Regions from separate parts of the Priestia sp. SB1 genome, predicted to be linked through region 1. Evidence: predicted binding sites of a transcription regulator. Region 1 holds the regulator's gene; the other holds the start of a gene.
What was found. The regulator NrdR, encoded in region 1, represses ribonucleotide reductase genes. The targets are predictions, from matches to a motif close to AACACNATATATNGTGTT.
Positions count from the first base shown of each region.

Region 2: a site for NrdR is predicted at 5,096-5,113, ahead of WKH56_RS03100 (vitamin B12-dependent ribonucleotide reductase). Genes of this name have one in related genera too.

Region 1 is NZ_JBBJSS010000001.1:864,692-872,649, forward strand. It holds gene thrS (threonine--tRNA ligase) at 1-1,289, opposite strand, end outside; T-box leader at 1,333-1,581, opposite strand; gene ytxC (sporulation protein YtxC) at 1,642-2,502, opposite strand; gene dnaI (primosomal protein DnaI) at 2,599-3,531, opposite strand; gene WKH56_RS04490 (replication initiation and membrane attachment family protein) at 3,564-4,991, opposite strand; gene nrdR (transcriptional regulator NrdR) at 5,064-5,525, opposite strand; gene WKH56_RS04500 (hypothetical protein) at 5,769-6,155, opposite strand; gene speD (adenosylmethionine decarboxylase) at 6,249-6,629, opposite strand; gene WKH56_RS04510 (glyceraldehyde-3-phosphate dehydrogenase) at 7,054-7,958, opposite strand, start outside.
Region 2 is NZ_JBBJSS010000001.1:603,692-611,649, reverse strand. It holds gene gcvT (glycine cleavage system aminomethyltransferase GcvT) at 1-583, shown strand, start outside; gene gcvPA (aminomethyl-transferring glycine dehydrogenase subunit GcvPA) at 604-1,950, shown strand; gene gcvPB (aminomethyl-transferring glycine dehydrogenase subunit GcvPB) at 1,943-3,421, shown strand; gene WKH56_RS03110 (rhodanese-like domain-containing protein) at 3,466-3,849, opposite strand; gene WKH56_RS03105 (lipoate--protein ligase family protein) at 4,079-4,912, shown strand; gene WKH56_RS03100 (vitamin B12-dependent ribonucleotide reductase) at 5,225-7,783, shown strand.

The DNA of each region.
Region 1 (7,958 bases):
GAATAATTTTCAAATCCAAAATCTTTATAAACCGCTTCAACTAAGCGAACCACACGAATAAATTCTTCTTTGATTTGATCCGGACGTACAAAGATATGTGCATCATTTAACGTCATGCCTCGAACGCGCTGAAGTCCTGATAATGCTCCTGACATTTCGTAGCGGTGCATTGTTCCAAGTTCAGCAATACGGATTGGAAGCTCACGATAGCTGTGAATACCTTGTTTGTACACCATCATGTGATGAGGACAGTTCATTGGACGAAGAACCAGGTCTTCGTTATCCATTTCCATTGCAGGGAACATGTCATCTTGATAGTGCTCCCAGTGACCAGACGTTTTGTAAAGTTCTACACTTCCAAGCACCGGCGTGTAAACGTGCTGATAACCAAGGCTTACTTCTTTATCTACGATATAACGCTCGATAATACGGCGGATCGTCGCACCTTTTGGAAGCCATAAAGGAAGACCTTGTCCTACTTTTTGAGAATTTGTAAATAAGTTTAACTCTTTACCAAGTTTACGGTGGTCACGTTCTTTTGCTTCTTCAAGAAGACGAAGATGCTCGTCTAAATCTGCTTTTGTAAAGAATGCTGTACCGTAAATACGCTGCAGCATTTGATTGTCGCTGTCTCCGCGCCAATAAGCACCTGCTACGCTTAATAGTTTAAACTCTTTAATTTTGCCTGTTGACGGCACGTGCACACCTCGGCAAAGATCAAAGAATTCGCCTTGTTGGTAAATCGTCACCTTTTCACCTGCTGGAATCGCATCAATCAATTCAAGCTTTAGTTCATCGCCAACTTCTTTAAAAAGTTGAATGGCTTCTTCACGAGAAACTTCTTTTCGTTCAATTTCAATATTTGAATTAACGATTTTTTTCATTTCTTTTTCAATTCTACCTAAATCTTCAGGAGTAATTGATTCTTCCATATCGATGTCATAGTAAAACCCATTTTCGATAACCGGGCCTACACCTAGCTGTACTTTTACATCTTTGTATAAACGTTTGATTGCTTGAGCCATTAAATGCGCTGTACTATGGCGCATAATTTCAAGCGCTTCAGGAGCATCTTGCGTAATGATTTCAAGACTGCCATCTTGTTCGATTAGCGTACGTAAATCCAGCAGCTCGCCGTTTACTTTACCTGCTAATGCTTTTTTCTTTAATCCCGGGCTAATAGAAGCCGCAATATCTTCTGTTGATGATCCTTTTGGATACTCTTTAACAGCTCCATCAGGAAATGTCATTTTGATTACTTCTGACACAACTTTCCACTCCTTTAACATAACTAATAAACTTTTTGTAAAAACAAAAAACTCGTCCCTTATAAAAAGGGACGAGTTGTGTATACACGCGGTACCACCCTTGTTTCCTCTTCGTATCTTGGATAACCCAAATAACCCGAAGCGGCTCGAGGTTTTATAACGGAAATTCCGTCAGTAATTACTAGAGACGCTGCTCGTTTACTACTGAAGTTTAGAGGTGGTAAGAATATATTCCGTGTTAGGAGATTTTCAGCCTAGATCTCCCTCTCTATAAACCGTAAATATACACTCATGTCCTCATCATAACTTGTGACATATAGCTGTTTTTCAATATGCATTTATTATATTCATTTTCAAAATAGAAATCAACCTTTCACGTTATATTTTGCTTTTGATCAAACGGAAATTCATTTTTTTCGTATAACATCACTTTTTCTTGAAAAATATTTTGAATGGTATAAACAAAATCATGATCATGCTGGTCGCTATACAGATGAATAGCAGCTGGAGATAAACTCAGCAAAGGCGCGATGATAGTTGAGTCTATGTATACTGATTCTTGTTCAGATAGAAAGGCCTCTGCTAGGGCTGCACATTCACGCTCCGGAACATATCTACTGCTTTGGTCGTACAATACAAACTTGTTTTTATTCAAATGCATTACATACACATCGCCTGTAGATGACTGTCTTTCATTAGCTGCTTGACGCAGCTGATGAATAAGAATTTGATAGTCTTGTTCAAGCTTATATTCATCAATCGCCAGCTCAGCATAATAGCGCAGCCGCTCTTGATATTCTTTTAAACGGAATTGGAGAAAAGACTCAAAGGTGAACGTTACATTATGAATGAAGAAGTCTTGAAGAGCCTGGCGGATAAGTAATTCTCTTGGAAGGGAAAATGTTTTTTGCGGAATTTCGCCTCTCTCTCCTTCCATAATCCCCCTCATAATTTGAAGCAGCAAATCTTGTTCTTCCTCTTCTGAATAGAAAAATTGTTCTTTTAATATGTTTACCATCATCTTTTTTTCTTTCTTTTTTAAAATCACGTGCGTTAATACCGGTATCACCATGTCTTGTAAAATGGCCTCTCGATTGTATGTCTCATCAATAACTAAAAGCTGATTATTCACCAACTTCAAGCACTGTGAACCATATGATAAAGCGCTTCGCTTCGCGCATAAAGACTCATATACAATGACTGCGTCTTCTACATATTTAAAGAATATTTTCATTCCTCATAGCCCCCCTTTGGACACGCTTTATTAATGTATATGGGGCAACATGCAAAAAAATGAGCAAGTCGTTACAAGAAATGTAAAACGACCTGCTCATCTATTTCGTTTATTCTCTCCATTCATTTCAACGGGAATGGCTAGAGACTTAATTCGTTCCATGACACGAGCGGCTTTGAGCTCTTCCTGCTCGCCTCGTTGGGTATAAGTCAAATGATGTTGAAGCTCTTTAAAATTTAAATTCGAGCTGAAAAATGTCGGCAAATTTTCGAGCATGCGGAATTGTAAAATGGTTCCGAGCACATCGTCTCGCATCCAGCTCGTTACAGATTCTGCTCCGAGATCATCAAGCATAAGAACCGGTACTTTTTTGACATACTCTATTTTCTCATTGAAGCTTTGATCTTGAAACGAACCTTTTAACTCACGCAAAAACTCCGGGACATACAGAATCGTAGATTTCACTTTCTTTTCGGCTAACGCATTGGCAATTGCTCCAAGAAAATACGTCTTCCCCACACCAAACGAACCGTGTAAATATAAAGCTTTCATTTTCTTATTTGGCTCATATTCTCGCACAAAATCTCTTACTAATTTAATGGCTTCAAATCTTCCCTGCTCAATTTCAATATCAGACATCGTTGCCTGTAAAATTTCTTTGGGCACGTACATACACTGAATAAAAGATTCTTGTTCTTTTCGCTCATCTTCTTGTACTTTTCTAGGACAGCGTTCATACTGTAAATCAATATTACGGCCTTTTACAACCAGCTGAGGGTGATACCCCTTCACCATATTGACACAGCTTTGCAGAGAAGGGCATTTGTCACAGCATTTGCTCTGGTCGATGAATTCATGCATCTTCATCAAGCCTCGGTCGACCATTTGCTCATCTAACTCATGGCGATGCTCTTGCAGAAACGTTTTAACTTCGGGATTAGACAGAATACTGTTTCTTAATGCTTCTAAACGTGCTTTAAAATCCTTTTTGTTCACTAACTGATTTAGTGAATCATTGATAGGCTTCATCTTTTTCACCTCATCTCTATCATACCTGCTTTTTATTCTTTATGCTTTTGTTTTAGCTCTTGATCTAACTGCTTGAGCTCTTCTTGTAGCTTTCGTTTTTCTTCTTCAAATTCATCCGCTTCTTTTGAAGGCTGCTTTTTCTCTTCTTTTTCTTCATCGCTCAACCACTCTGGCACCATTTCTTTACGCACAATTTTTCGTCCGGCCGTTTTTTTATTTTGCTTTGCCTCAGTCCAGTTCTGATATTCTTTCTGTTCATTTTTAGCTAAATTCATGGCATCTTGAACAGTTTGTACCTTTTTGCGCGCCCAGTGTCCAGCAATTTTCTCTACATAGCTCTTAGATAATTTCATATCGGATCTTAGCATAACATAGTAAATCAGAACATTTACTACCCCTGGTGAAAGCTTTTGATTAAACATCACTTCTTCAATCATTTGCAAATCTGCTTTTGATGGCTCTGCCCCCCCTGAAAACTCGATCAATAGCTGTCGAGGAGAGGTGACTTCTAGCTGTTGAATGAGCTGCTCTTCCTTAGTCTGAGGCTGCTTTTCCTGCATGGTACGAAGCATAGGAGGCTGAATTTGTTCGCTTAGATTGGGAAGTGCTTCTCCATTTTCAAATTGGTAAAAGGACTGTGCTGCTTTTCTAAGCAATTCAATATCAACTTGATCATTCTCATTTAGCGAATCGAGCACTACATTTTTCATTTGAAGAGGATCAATGCCGTATAAAAAAGCTAACTTTTCAATCGCTTGTTTTACTTTAGATGTAATTGACCTTTTCGAAATCATTGAATCTGTTAGGCCTGCTAAAAATAAATCAAAATCGAAGGAATCCGGGCTCATCTCAATAGAAGCACGGTTTGAAGAATCTATAAAGTCCGTTTGAGCATCAGGAGAAAATACATCCTTGCTTTCAGACTGAAAACTTGGAGCCAGCTCCGTTGCTTTAACTGATTTAAATACATCGTTAAATGAATGCGTCACATCTTTGAACGATTGATCATCCACGAGTGAATCCGAAAAATAATTTTTTATTTTTTGAAAGATGGATTTTCCTAGTCGGTTATATAAATATACATTTAACACGCCATCGTTAAAGAACTGATGGGGCGTAAGAGGAGGAATGAGCTCATAAATGAACACACGAACATCATCTTCTTCCTTAATATATGTTTTTAACAAACCAATACCTTCTAATTTTAACCGCTCATGGTAAATAGCTTTCAAATTAATTTGCATCATTGACATTAGGTGATGATGCGTAGACTCTTTTCCCCATAAACGATCTTGTTCCAGCTCGCTCCATAGCGTCATATACAAACCAAAACACGTCGTACCCACCAACGGCTGATAGAGCATTGTTAAAATCTTTCGGTCGTATTCCTGCAGTATGCCGCTCGAACGAACAACATAACGATCGACCGGTATCATTTCTTTCCAATGTTGTTCTTTCATGTCGTTCCCTACCTACTTTTAAAGTAATAGAAATGACAAAAAAAGAGCCTAAAGAATACTTCAATAGCTCTTTTACAGTCGTTCCTTCTTAATTAAATCTTTTAATTCATCAATAAATACATTGATGTCTTTAAATTGTCGGTATACCGAAGCAAATCGAACATAAGAGACTTCATCGATAGCAGCTAATCGCTCCATCACCATTTCTCCTACCACATCTGACTGCACCTCTGATGTACCCTGACTGCGCAGCTCTGTTTCAATATCGTGTACGGTATCTTCCAGTTGTTTTAAGCTTACTTGGCGTTTTTCACACGCCTTAATTAACCCTCGAAGGATTTTGTCTTTGCTGAACTCTTCTCTCGCTCCATCTTTTTTTACAACAATTAACGGAAGTTCTTCTACTTTCTCAAAAGTTGTAAAACGATAGTGACACTCTTCGCATTCACGTCTTCTACGAATAGAGCGGCCTTCTTCTACAGGGCGCGAGTCCAGCACTCTCGTTCCATTGTAATGACAGGATGGGCACTTCATATTCTCAGCTCCAATAATAAACCTTGTTTTTCTTTTTATTTTCTCTCATATAAGTTAATTTTCATCTATGTTAGCCGGCTATTCGCCATTTATTATGATTGTCATCATCATTTCCTTTATCAAACACGATGCTATATTAAAGGATTTACTTTATTCCATCTTATAGAAAACAAGGCTTGAATACAAGTAAAGGAAAAGGAATTTCCCCATTTTATTTCCTGAAATTCAAAAATGATAAGGAACTTACGAAGAAAGAGGAATAAGTTTTTGATCAAAGCTCTTATAAAGCGTACGTACAAGTTCTTTGCTAAAACCAAAATCAACTGGCACCACTTTTGACTCTGTTGTAGCAGAAAAATCGATAGCGGTTTCAAGAGGACGTACGCTAATAATGGTAATCACAACAAAAGCTTTTCTTCCTTTTACAACGTTTAAGCTAATTTCTCCTCGCTCTTCATACGCAGCAAGTATCTCTATCCCTTGCATATGCTTCAACATTTCATGAACTTGCTTAAATGCATTCCCAGCCGTTGTTTTGTAATAATGCGTTTTTAGAGTCGGATCTGAATGACGATCGCTTGTTTCTACATGATTAGAAAATAAAGATTTAACTACTTGTACTACCCCCATGTTGTTATCACCTTTGTTTTTGCATATTAAAAATTTATATACTAAAAAGAGGTGTGTAATACACCTCTTAACTTACGTAATCAATCGACACTATTAAAGTGCATTCGCTTTAGTTTGTTTTACCTGAACAGGACCCATTCCACGTGGTAATTCAATTGTTTCACGTGTCTGTGCACTTAGAGCATCTGCAATATAATCTGCTGCGATTGTAGGATCTAAATGACCACAAGTATAAACATCGATACTTGCATAACCATGCTCTGGGAAGCTGTGAATCGTTAAATGTGATTCTGAAATAATAACAACGCCACTTACACCTTGAGGTGCAAATTTATGGAACGCTACTTCGCGAACTTCCGCACCAGATTTTAAAGCTGCATCAACAAACGTTTTTTCAATATAATCAATATCATTTAACTTATCGAAATCGCATCCCCATAATTCTGAGATGACATGACGACCCATTGTTTCCATAATGATATTTCCCCCTTTAACAATTTTTAATCGTTAAACATGAAGTTCTTTCGCCATATAGCATGTTAACTACCACGGGGGAAAGTTAGTCCAAAGAGGTCCTAACCCTTTAAGTAGCCACATCACCGAAAGGTACACAAGAAGTTCACGAAACATAGTATACTTTGTTTACATTTATTTTGCAATACGTGTTTTGATTTTATTAAAGATTGTTCCCGCAGATAGACCTATACAAATTACCACTGTGTTCTCGTGAGACAGTGTGTAAACGCTGCTAAACGACTATTCATTTTTTTAATAAAATTGAGGAAAAGAAACACTCCTTTGCATGATTATCTTATTGCTTTTCCCTATTCTTCTGAATAAAAACAAAAAAAACAGGGCGATAGCTCCCTGTTTTTTTAAAAAGCAATCTATAGCTTTCTTAGCTTACTCTTATCTTTGATCCATTACGCATTTCTGCAGCAATATATCTTACCAAATCGACTACGCGCTGAGAGTAGCCCCACTCGTTATCGTACCAAGCTAACACTTTAATTTTATGATCTTCCATTACGATAGTCGATAGTCCATCTACAATCGCTGAATGAGGATTTGTATTAAAGTCAATTGATACGAGTGGTTCCATTGTTAAATTTAAAATATTCTTTAAAGGTCCTTCAGCAGCTTTAATGAACGCTAGATTAACATCTTCCATCGTCACAGGTTTCCTTACATCCACAACTAAATCGACAAGCGATACGTTCGGCGTAGGAACGCGCAGCGCCATTCCATGAAGCTTTCCTTTTAAATGAGGAAGAACTAATGAAAGCGCCTTGGCTGCCCCAGTTGTTGTAGGAATAATTGATTGAGCACACGCACGGGCTCTTCGCAAGTCTTTATGCGGGTTATCAATATTCTTTTGATCATTTGTATATGCGTGAACGGTCGTCATTAAACCGTTTTCAATTGTGAACGCTTCGTCTAACACCTTGACAACTGGAGCTAGACAATTTGTCGTACAAGAGGCATTAGAGATAATGTTATGCTGATTCACATCAAACTCTCGTTCGTTTACGCCCATCACAATAGTAATATCTTCTTGTTTACCCGGTGCCGTTAAGACAACTTTTTTAGCACCTGCTTCAATATGTAACTGCGCTTTTTCTCTTGAATTAAATTTCCCTGTTGCTTCAACAACTAAATCAATCCCAAGCTCTTTCCAAGGCAAATTCAGCGGATCGCGTGAATTTAATAGCTGGATTCTTTTACCGTTAACAATTAGCGCATCATCATCACATTTAACATCTCCATTAAATGGTCCGTGTATAGAGTCATATTTGATTAAAT
Region 2 (7,958 bases), 260 kb from region 1:
ATTTGCTGATGATGTAGAAGTAGCGAATGTAAATGCTCTCGTTTCACGTACTGGATATACCGGAGAAGATGGTTTTGAAATTTATTGTTCTTCAGCTGACGCCTCTCACTTGTGGACGGCTATTTTAGAAGCAGGAAGTGAGGAAGGTGTGTTGCCTTGCGGACTAGGCGCTCGCGATACGCTTCGTTTTGAAGCTACTTTGGCTTTATATGGCCAAGAGCTTTCAAAAGATATTACGCCCATTGAAGCTCGAATTGGATTTGCAGTAAAGACGAACAAAGACAGCTTTATTGGAAAAGAAGTGTTAAAAGAACAGCGTGAAAGCGGGGCACCTCGTAAGCTGGTAGGAATTGAAATGATTGATAAAGGTATACCAAGACACGGTTACGAAGTATTTGCAGGTGAAGAACAAATTGGATTTGTGACAACAGGTACACAGTCACCGACATTAAAGAAAAACATCGGTTTAGCGCTATTATCAGCAGAGTATACAGAGCTTGGTCAAGAAGTGGAAGTGCAGGTTCGGAAAAAACGCTTAAAAGCAAAAGTGGTTTCAACACCTTTTTATAAACGTTCAAAGTAAGCTTTTGGGAGGAATTTAACATGTTACATCGCTATTTACCAATGACAGAACAAGATCAGCAGCAAATGTTAGCAGCAATTGGTGTTTCGTCTGTTGATGATTTATTTTCAGATATTCCGCAGCGCGTTCGTTTTCAAGGAGAATACAATATTAAAAAAGCGGCTTCAGAGCCTCAGCTTTTAAAAGAATTAAATAATATGGCTGCAAAAAATGCTCATTTGAAAGAATATTCTTCTTTTTTAGGAGCGGGAGTTTATGATCATTACATGCCGGTTATTGTTGATCATGTTATTTCTCGTTCGGAATTTTATACGGCCTATACTCCGTATCAGCCAGAAATTTCTCAAGGAGAACTTCAGGCCATCTTTGAATTCCAAACAATGATTTGTGAGTTAACGGGGATGGACGTGGCCAATTCTTCTATGTATGACGGAGGAACTGCTTTAGCAGAAGCCGCTATGCTCAGTGCGGGTCAAACAAAAAAGAAAAAAGTACTTGTCTCTGCGGCTGTTCACCCTGAGTCAAAAGATGTGTTAAAAACGTATGCGAAGGGTCAATACATTGAAGTGGTAGAAATCCCTGCAGCAGACGGCGTAACAGATATGATTGCATTAGAAAAAGAGATGGGAAGTGACGTGGCAGCTGTTATTGTCCAGTATCCAAATTTCTACGGACAAATCGAGCCGTTAAAAGAAATTGAAGAAATGACTCATCAAGAAAAATGTATGTTTGTGGTTTCAAGCAATCCTTTATCATTAGGTTTACTTACGCCTCCTGGAGAATTCGGAGCGGACATCGTCATTGGAGATGCACAGCCATTTGGTATTCCAAGTCAATTTGGAGGCCCGCACTGCGGATACTTTGCAACTACGCCTAAGCTTATGCGAAAAATTCCAGGACGATTAGTAGGGCAAACGGTGGATGAAAACGGTAAGCGAGGGTTTGTTTTAACCCTTCAAGCGCGTGAGCAGCATATACGCCGTGATAAAGCGACGTCTAACATTTGTTCAAATCAAGCGTTAAATGCTTTAGCAGCATCAGTTGCCATGACAGCTTTAGGCAAGCAAGGTGTAAAAGAAATGGCGCTGCAAAACTTATCAAAAACGCATTATGCATATGAAGCGTTAAAGGCAAAAGGGGTAAATGTAGCATTTGAAGGACCGTTTTTTAACGAACTAGTCGTGAAGCTTCCTGTTTCGGTAACAGAAGCAAACAATCATTTATTAGCATCAAAAATAATTGGCGGTTATGATCTTAGCCGTGATAACCAAGCACTTGAAAATCACATGCTGCTTGCTTTTACAGAACTCCGTACAAAAGAGGAAATTGACCAACTTGTAAATGAATTGGGGGATCTTCATGCTTAATCAAAATCAATCACTTATTTTTGAAAGCAGTAAAGAAGGGCGAATCGGCTATTCATTGCCGGAGTTAGATGTTCCGCAAGTAAATGCTGAAGAGCTGCTTGGAAAAGCGTATGTCCGTACCGAAGCTCCTGAGCTTCCTGAAGTATCAGAACTTGATATTATGCGTCATTACACCGCGCTTTCAAAACGAAATCACGGAGTGGACTCAGGGTTTTATCCGCTTGGTTCATGTACGATGAAATATAATCCAAAAGTGAATGAACAAGCAGCACGGATTGCTGGGTTAGCGCATATTCATCCGCTTCAAGATGAGCAAACGGTTCAAGGTGCTCTCGAACTTTTATATGATTTACAAGAGCATTTAACAGAAATTACGGGAATGGATGAAGTAACACTTCAGCCAGCAGCAGGTGCTCATGGCGAGTGGACCGGGCTTATGATGATTCGTGCCTATCATGAAGCAAATGGTGAGACGCAGCGAACAAAAGTCATTGTTCCAGACTCAGCTCACGGAACGAACCCTGCTTCGGCAACAGTTGCGGGATTTGAAACGGTAACGGTAAAATCAAATGAACATGGTTTAGTGGACTTAGAGGATTTACGCCGCGTAGTGGGAGAAGATACAGCCGCTTTAATGTTAACAAACCCAAATACGCTAGGGTTATTTGAAGAAGATATTTTAGAAATGGCTGAAATTGTTCACGCAGCAGGTGGAAAACTTTATTATGATGGTGCAAATTTAAACGCAGTATTAAGCAAAGCTCGTCCTGGAGATATGGGATTTGACGTTGTTCATTTAAATCTTCATAAAACCTTTACAGGTCCTCATGGAGGCGGCGGTCCTGGTTCTGGTCCGGTAGGGGTAAAAGCAGATTTAATTCCGTATCTGCCTAAACCAGTGCTTGTGAAAACAGAACAAGGCTATCACTTTGACTATAACCGTCCTCAGTCAATTGGACGCGTAAAGCCGTTTTACGGCAACTTCGGTATCAACGTTCGCGCTTATACGTATATTCGTTCAATGGGTCCAGACGGCTTAAAAGCCGTAACGGAAAACGCTGTGTTAAATGCCAACTATATGATGCGTCGTTTAGCAGAACACTATGAGCTGCCGTTTGACCGTCACTGTAAGCACGAATTTGTTTTATCAGGAAAACGTCAGAAAAAGCTTGGTGTGCGCACATTGGATATCGCGAAACGACTGCTTGATTTTGGCTATCATCCGCCGACTATCTACTTCCCTCTTATCGTAGAAGAGTGCATGATGATCGAACCAACGGAAACGGAGTCGAAAGAAACGCTAGATGCGTTTATCGATGCGATGATTCAAATTGCAAAAGAAGCAGAAGAGACGCCTGAACTCGTACAGGAAGCTCCGCATACAACGGTTGTGAAGCGCCTTGACGAAACGCTGGCAGCGAGAAAACCAGTTCTTCGCTATCAGAAAGAACAGGCTGTTCAAAACGTCTAACAAAAAACCTCGCCCAAAGGCGAGGTTTTTCTATATACATACCATTATTTTTTCTTTTTTACTTTACCGTTCCACATTTTGAAGCCGCCTTTTAAATCATAGATTTCTTTAACACCGTGGCGACGAAGCATTTGTGCTGCACGTCCTGTGCGCATTCCGCTTTGACAATAGATGTACACAGGCTGATCCGGACGAAATTCTTTAATGCGCATACGGAACTGTGAAAGAGGAATATTTCGTGCGCCTAAAATATGTCCGTTTTCGAATTCATTCGGTTCGCGAATATCAACTAGCTGTGCCTTGCGGTAGCCGCTGCGGAATTCTTCTTCAGTTAACGTTTTCATAATGCGACGTTGGATAAAGAACATAACGACAGAGTATATGATGATTACTCCAAGTAAAATGAGTACTGCTGTAATTGGTGACATGCTGATTCTTCCTTTCTTCGACAAAATCCATACTCTTATTATATAAGTGAATGAAATTAGAAGTAAAGCGATTTTGCCTTGAATCTAGCGGATTTCTTCCCCGAAATGAAAAAACTACCACATTTGAATTCACAGTTTTATGTTGCTCTTTGCTTTTCCTTAGCTCAATCTTTTGGTAGACTAAAAAACGGATTTATTTTTATATTACATATAGCTGAGGATGAGGTAGATGAAAGCAAAGTGGAGATTTATTGATTCCAACAACCGTTCGCCTTATTACAATATGGCGTTAGATGAAGCGTTATTAGAATGGCATAGTAAAGGAGAAATTCCACCTACGATTCGTTTTTACGGATGGAACCCTCCAACGCTGTCAATCGGTTATTTTCAAAAAGCTGAAAAAGAAATTAACTTTGATAAAGTAAAAGAATTAGGATTAGGCTTTGTGAGACGTCCAACGGGCGGCAGGGGCGTGCTTCATGATGAAGAGCTTACTTACAGCGTCATTGTATCTGAAGAGTATCCTAATATGCCTAAGACAGTTACAGAGGCATATCGCGTCATCTCTGAAGGTTTACTGGAAGGATTTCGTTCGTTAGGGCTCGAGGCTTATTTTGCTATTCCTCGTTCAGAAGAAGAAAAAAATAGCTTAAAAAACCCTCGTTCGTCCGTGTGCTTTGATGCTCCTTCTTGGTATGAACTTGTTGTAGAGGGCCGCAAAATTGCTGGAAGTGCCCAAACTAGACAAAAAGGAGTTATTCTACAGCACGGCTCTATTCTGTTAGAGATTGATGAAGATAAATTATTCAGCGTGTTTAATTATCCAAATGACCGCGTGAAAGAAAGAATGCAGCGCGCATTTCGTTCTAAAGCGGTAGCCATCAATGCAATTGCGGGCCGCAAAATTTCTATCGAAGAAGCAAAAGAAGCGTTTTATAAAGGATTTGCTTCTGCTCTTGATATCGATTTAGAACCGTATACACTATCTGAAGAAGAGGAAGCATATGTAGAAGAACTAGCGCGCACAAAGTACGGATCGGATGAATGGAACTTTAAGCGCTAAACGAATGCGGATGGTAAATAGATAAAAGTGCAACTTCTTATAAGTTGCACTTTTTATTGGAATTTTTAGAAACAATGCTGGGCTAATAGAATACATAGGGAAGAAAAGTCAAACACTTTTTTTACGAAAAAAAAAATATTTCACTTGACACCCTTCTATATGTAGATGTTTGGAGAAGTGTCAAATACTATATATTGAATTCGTCCAAGCCGTGTGGTAAGTTATTGATAGTTGATTGAAAAACTCTATTTCCTTTAAAAGGAAATAGAGTTAATAAATTTATAGATGTTCGATAGGTAAGGAGTTGTGAGAATGACTGTTTTGTTAAATCAAAAAGTGAATATGAATGTTGAAAAGCTCAATTCAGATATTGAACGCTTTCCGCAAGTACATCCGATTACACCGGATATGAAGTTAACTCATAAAGGTGTTTCAAGATTGGTAATGTTAGACCGCTATGCGTTTAAAGATACGGAAAAATTAACGTTATCAGAAGGAGATTTTGTTGTTCTAACTGTAAAGGAAGACCCAAAATTTCCAGCACGAGGACTTGGCTATGTGGAAAGCATTAATTTTGAGCAAAAAACCGCTGTTGTCAAGGTAGAAGATGAGTTTAGAGGAGCTTTATCACCTGAAGAAGCAGAAAATGGGTTAATTACTCGTTCTTTAGATGTCATTGAAAAACCTCTAGAGGTCTTCTATGAGCAAATTGCAAAACGTAATGCAACAGGCTTAGCTTCTGTGGAAAAAACAGAAGAAAAGCGCAAAGAGTGGTTTGAAAAGTTCTATCAAGAGCTTGTTCAGCTAAACTTTGTACCCGCTGGCCGCGTTCTTTATGGTGCAGGTGCTGACACGGACGTAACTTACTTTAACTGTTACGTAATGCCTTATGTAAAAGATTCACGCGAAGGTATTTCAGAACACCGCAAACAAGTAATGGAAATCATGAGCCGCGGAGGCGGTGTTGGAACTAATGGTTCAACTCTTCGCCCGCGCAACACGCTGGCTCGCGGTGTAAACGGCAAATCATCTGGTTCGGTTTCATGGTTGGATGATATTGCTAAACTGACGCATCTTGTTGAGCAAGGTGGGTCGCGTCGTGGGGCTCAAATGATCATGCTTGCCGACTGGCATCCTGACATTGTAGAGTTTATTATTTCTAAAATGCAAAACCCTCGCATTTTACGTTTCTTAATTGAAAACACAAATGACGAAATGATTAAAAAGCACGCTCAAGATAAATTGAAGTTCACGCCGCTAACAGAGTCTGAAGAAGCAATGTACCAAGGAATCATTAACTATAAACAAATTCCTGGTCTTGGTGGGTTCAGTGAAAAAATCATTAAAGATGCAGAAGAAAAGCTGCAAACAGGCGGAACGTACAGCGTTCATAACTCAGAGTTTTTAACAGGAGCAAACATTTCTGTATGCTTAACAAAAGATTTTATGGATGCTGTTGAAAACGACGGTGAATACGAACTTCGCTTCCCAGACGTAGAAAGCTATTCAAAAGAAGAAATGGCTAACTACAATGAAAACTGGCACGAAGTAGGCGACGTGCGCGAGTGGGCAAAACAAGGAAACAAAGTTCGTACGTACCGTACTATCCGTGCAAAAGAGCTATGGAACTTAATTAATATTTGTGCAACGTACTCAGCTGAACCAGGCATTTTCTTCTTCGACAATGCCAATGACATGACAAATGCTCAAGCATATGGTCAGCACGTTGTTGCAACGAATCCATGTGGTGAACAACCACTTGCACCATTCTCTGTTTGTAACTTAGCTGCTGTTAACTTAGCGCAAATGGCAGATAAAGAAACAAAAACAGTTAACTTTGAAAAGCTACGTCAAACGGTTGAAACGGGCGTTAGAATGCAAGATAACGTTATTGATGCAACTCCTTATTTCTTAGAAGAAAACCAAAAGCAAGCGCTTGGCGAACGCCGCGTTGGTCTTGGTGTAATGGGTCTTCACGATCTTCTTATTTATTGTGAAACAGAATACGGCTCTGACAAAGGCAATGAGTTAGTAGATAAAGTGTTTGAAACAATTGCCACGACGGCTTACCGCGCGTCTGTAGAGCTTGGAAAAGAAAAAGGAAGCTTCCCGTTCTTAGTGGGCGAAACAGATGCTGAAACGGCTTCTTTACGTGAAGCATTCACAAATACAGGCTTCATGAAAAAAATGCCTGAAGATATTCGTGAAAACATTAAAGAGCACGGTATCCGAAACTCTCATTTATTAACAGTAGCGCCAACTGGCAGTACTGGAACAATGGTTGGAGTATCAACGGGTCTTGAACCTTATTTCTCATTCTCATACTTCCGAAGCGGTCGTTTGGGTAAGTTTATTGAAGTGAAAGCTGATATCGTTCAAGAGTATTTAGATCAGCATCCAGAAGCAGATCCAAACAATCTTCCTGAATGGTTCATTTCAGCTATGGAACTTGCACCACAAGCTCACGCGGACGTGCAATGTGTGATTCAGCGCTGGATTGATAGCTCAATTAGTAAAACAGTAAACGCTCCTCGTGGTTACACGGTAGAGCAAGTTCAAAAAGTGTACGAGCGTCTGTATAAAGGCGGAGCAAAAGGCGGTACGGTGTACGTAGACGGAAGCCGTGATGCACAAGTCTTAACGCTAAAAGCAGAAGAAAATACGTTTGATGAAGAAATTGAAGCGCCAAAAGAAGAAACAAAACCACACGTTGTGTTAGTTGATACAATTAATGAAATTCGTTCAACTGATGTAACAATCGGTTCTGAAGTAGGTAATACGTGTCCGGTTTGCCGTCAAGGAACGGTAGAGGAAATGGGCGGATGCAACACATGTACAAACTGTGGTGCACAGCTGAAATGCGGCCTTTAATTTTTAATCATGATTGACTAGTAAAAGCTGACTCAAGTGAGTCGGCTTTTATTATGTATGAAAATGGGGCATAAATAAGAAGCGGGAGAGAACGGTTCTTGTATTTGAATAAGCATTGTAGTATGATTTTAATTGAATGTCTTTTATCCAGTTTTATCTTATGACATCGCTTTAT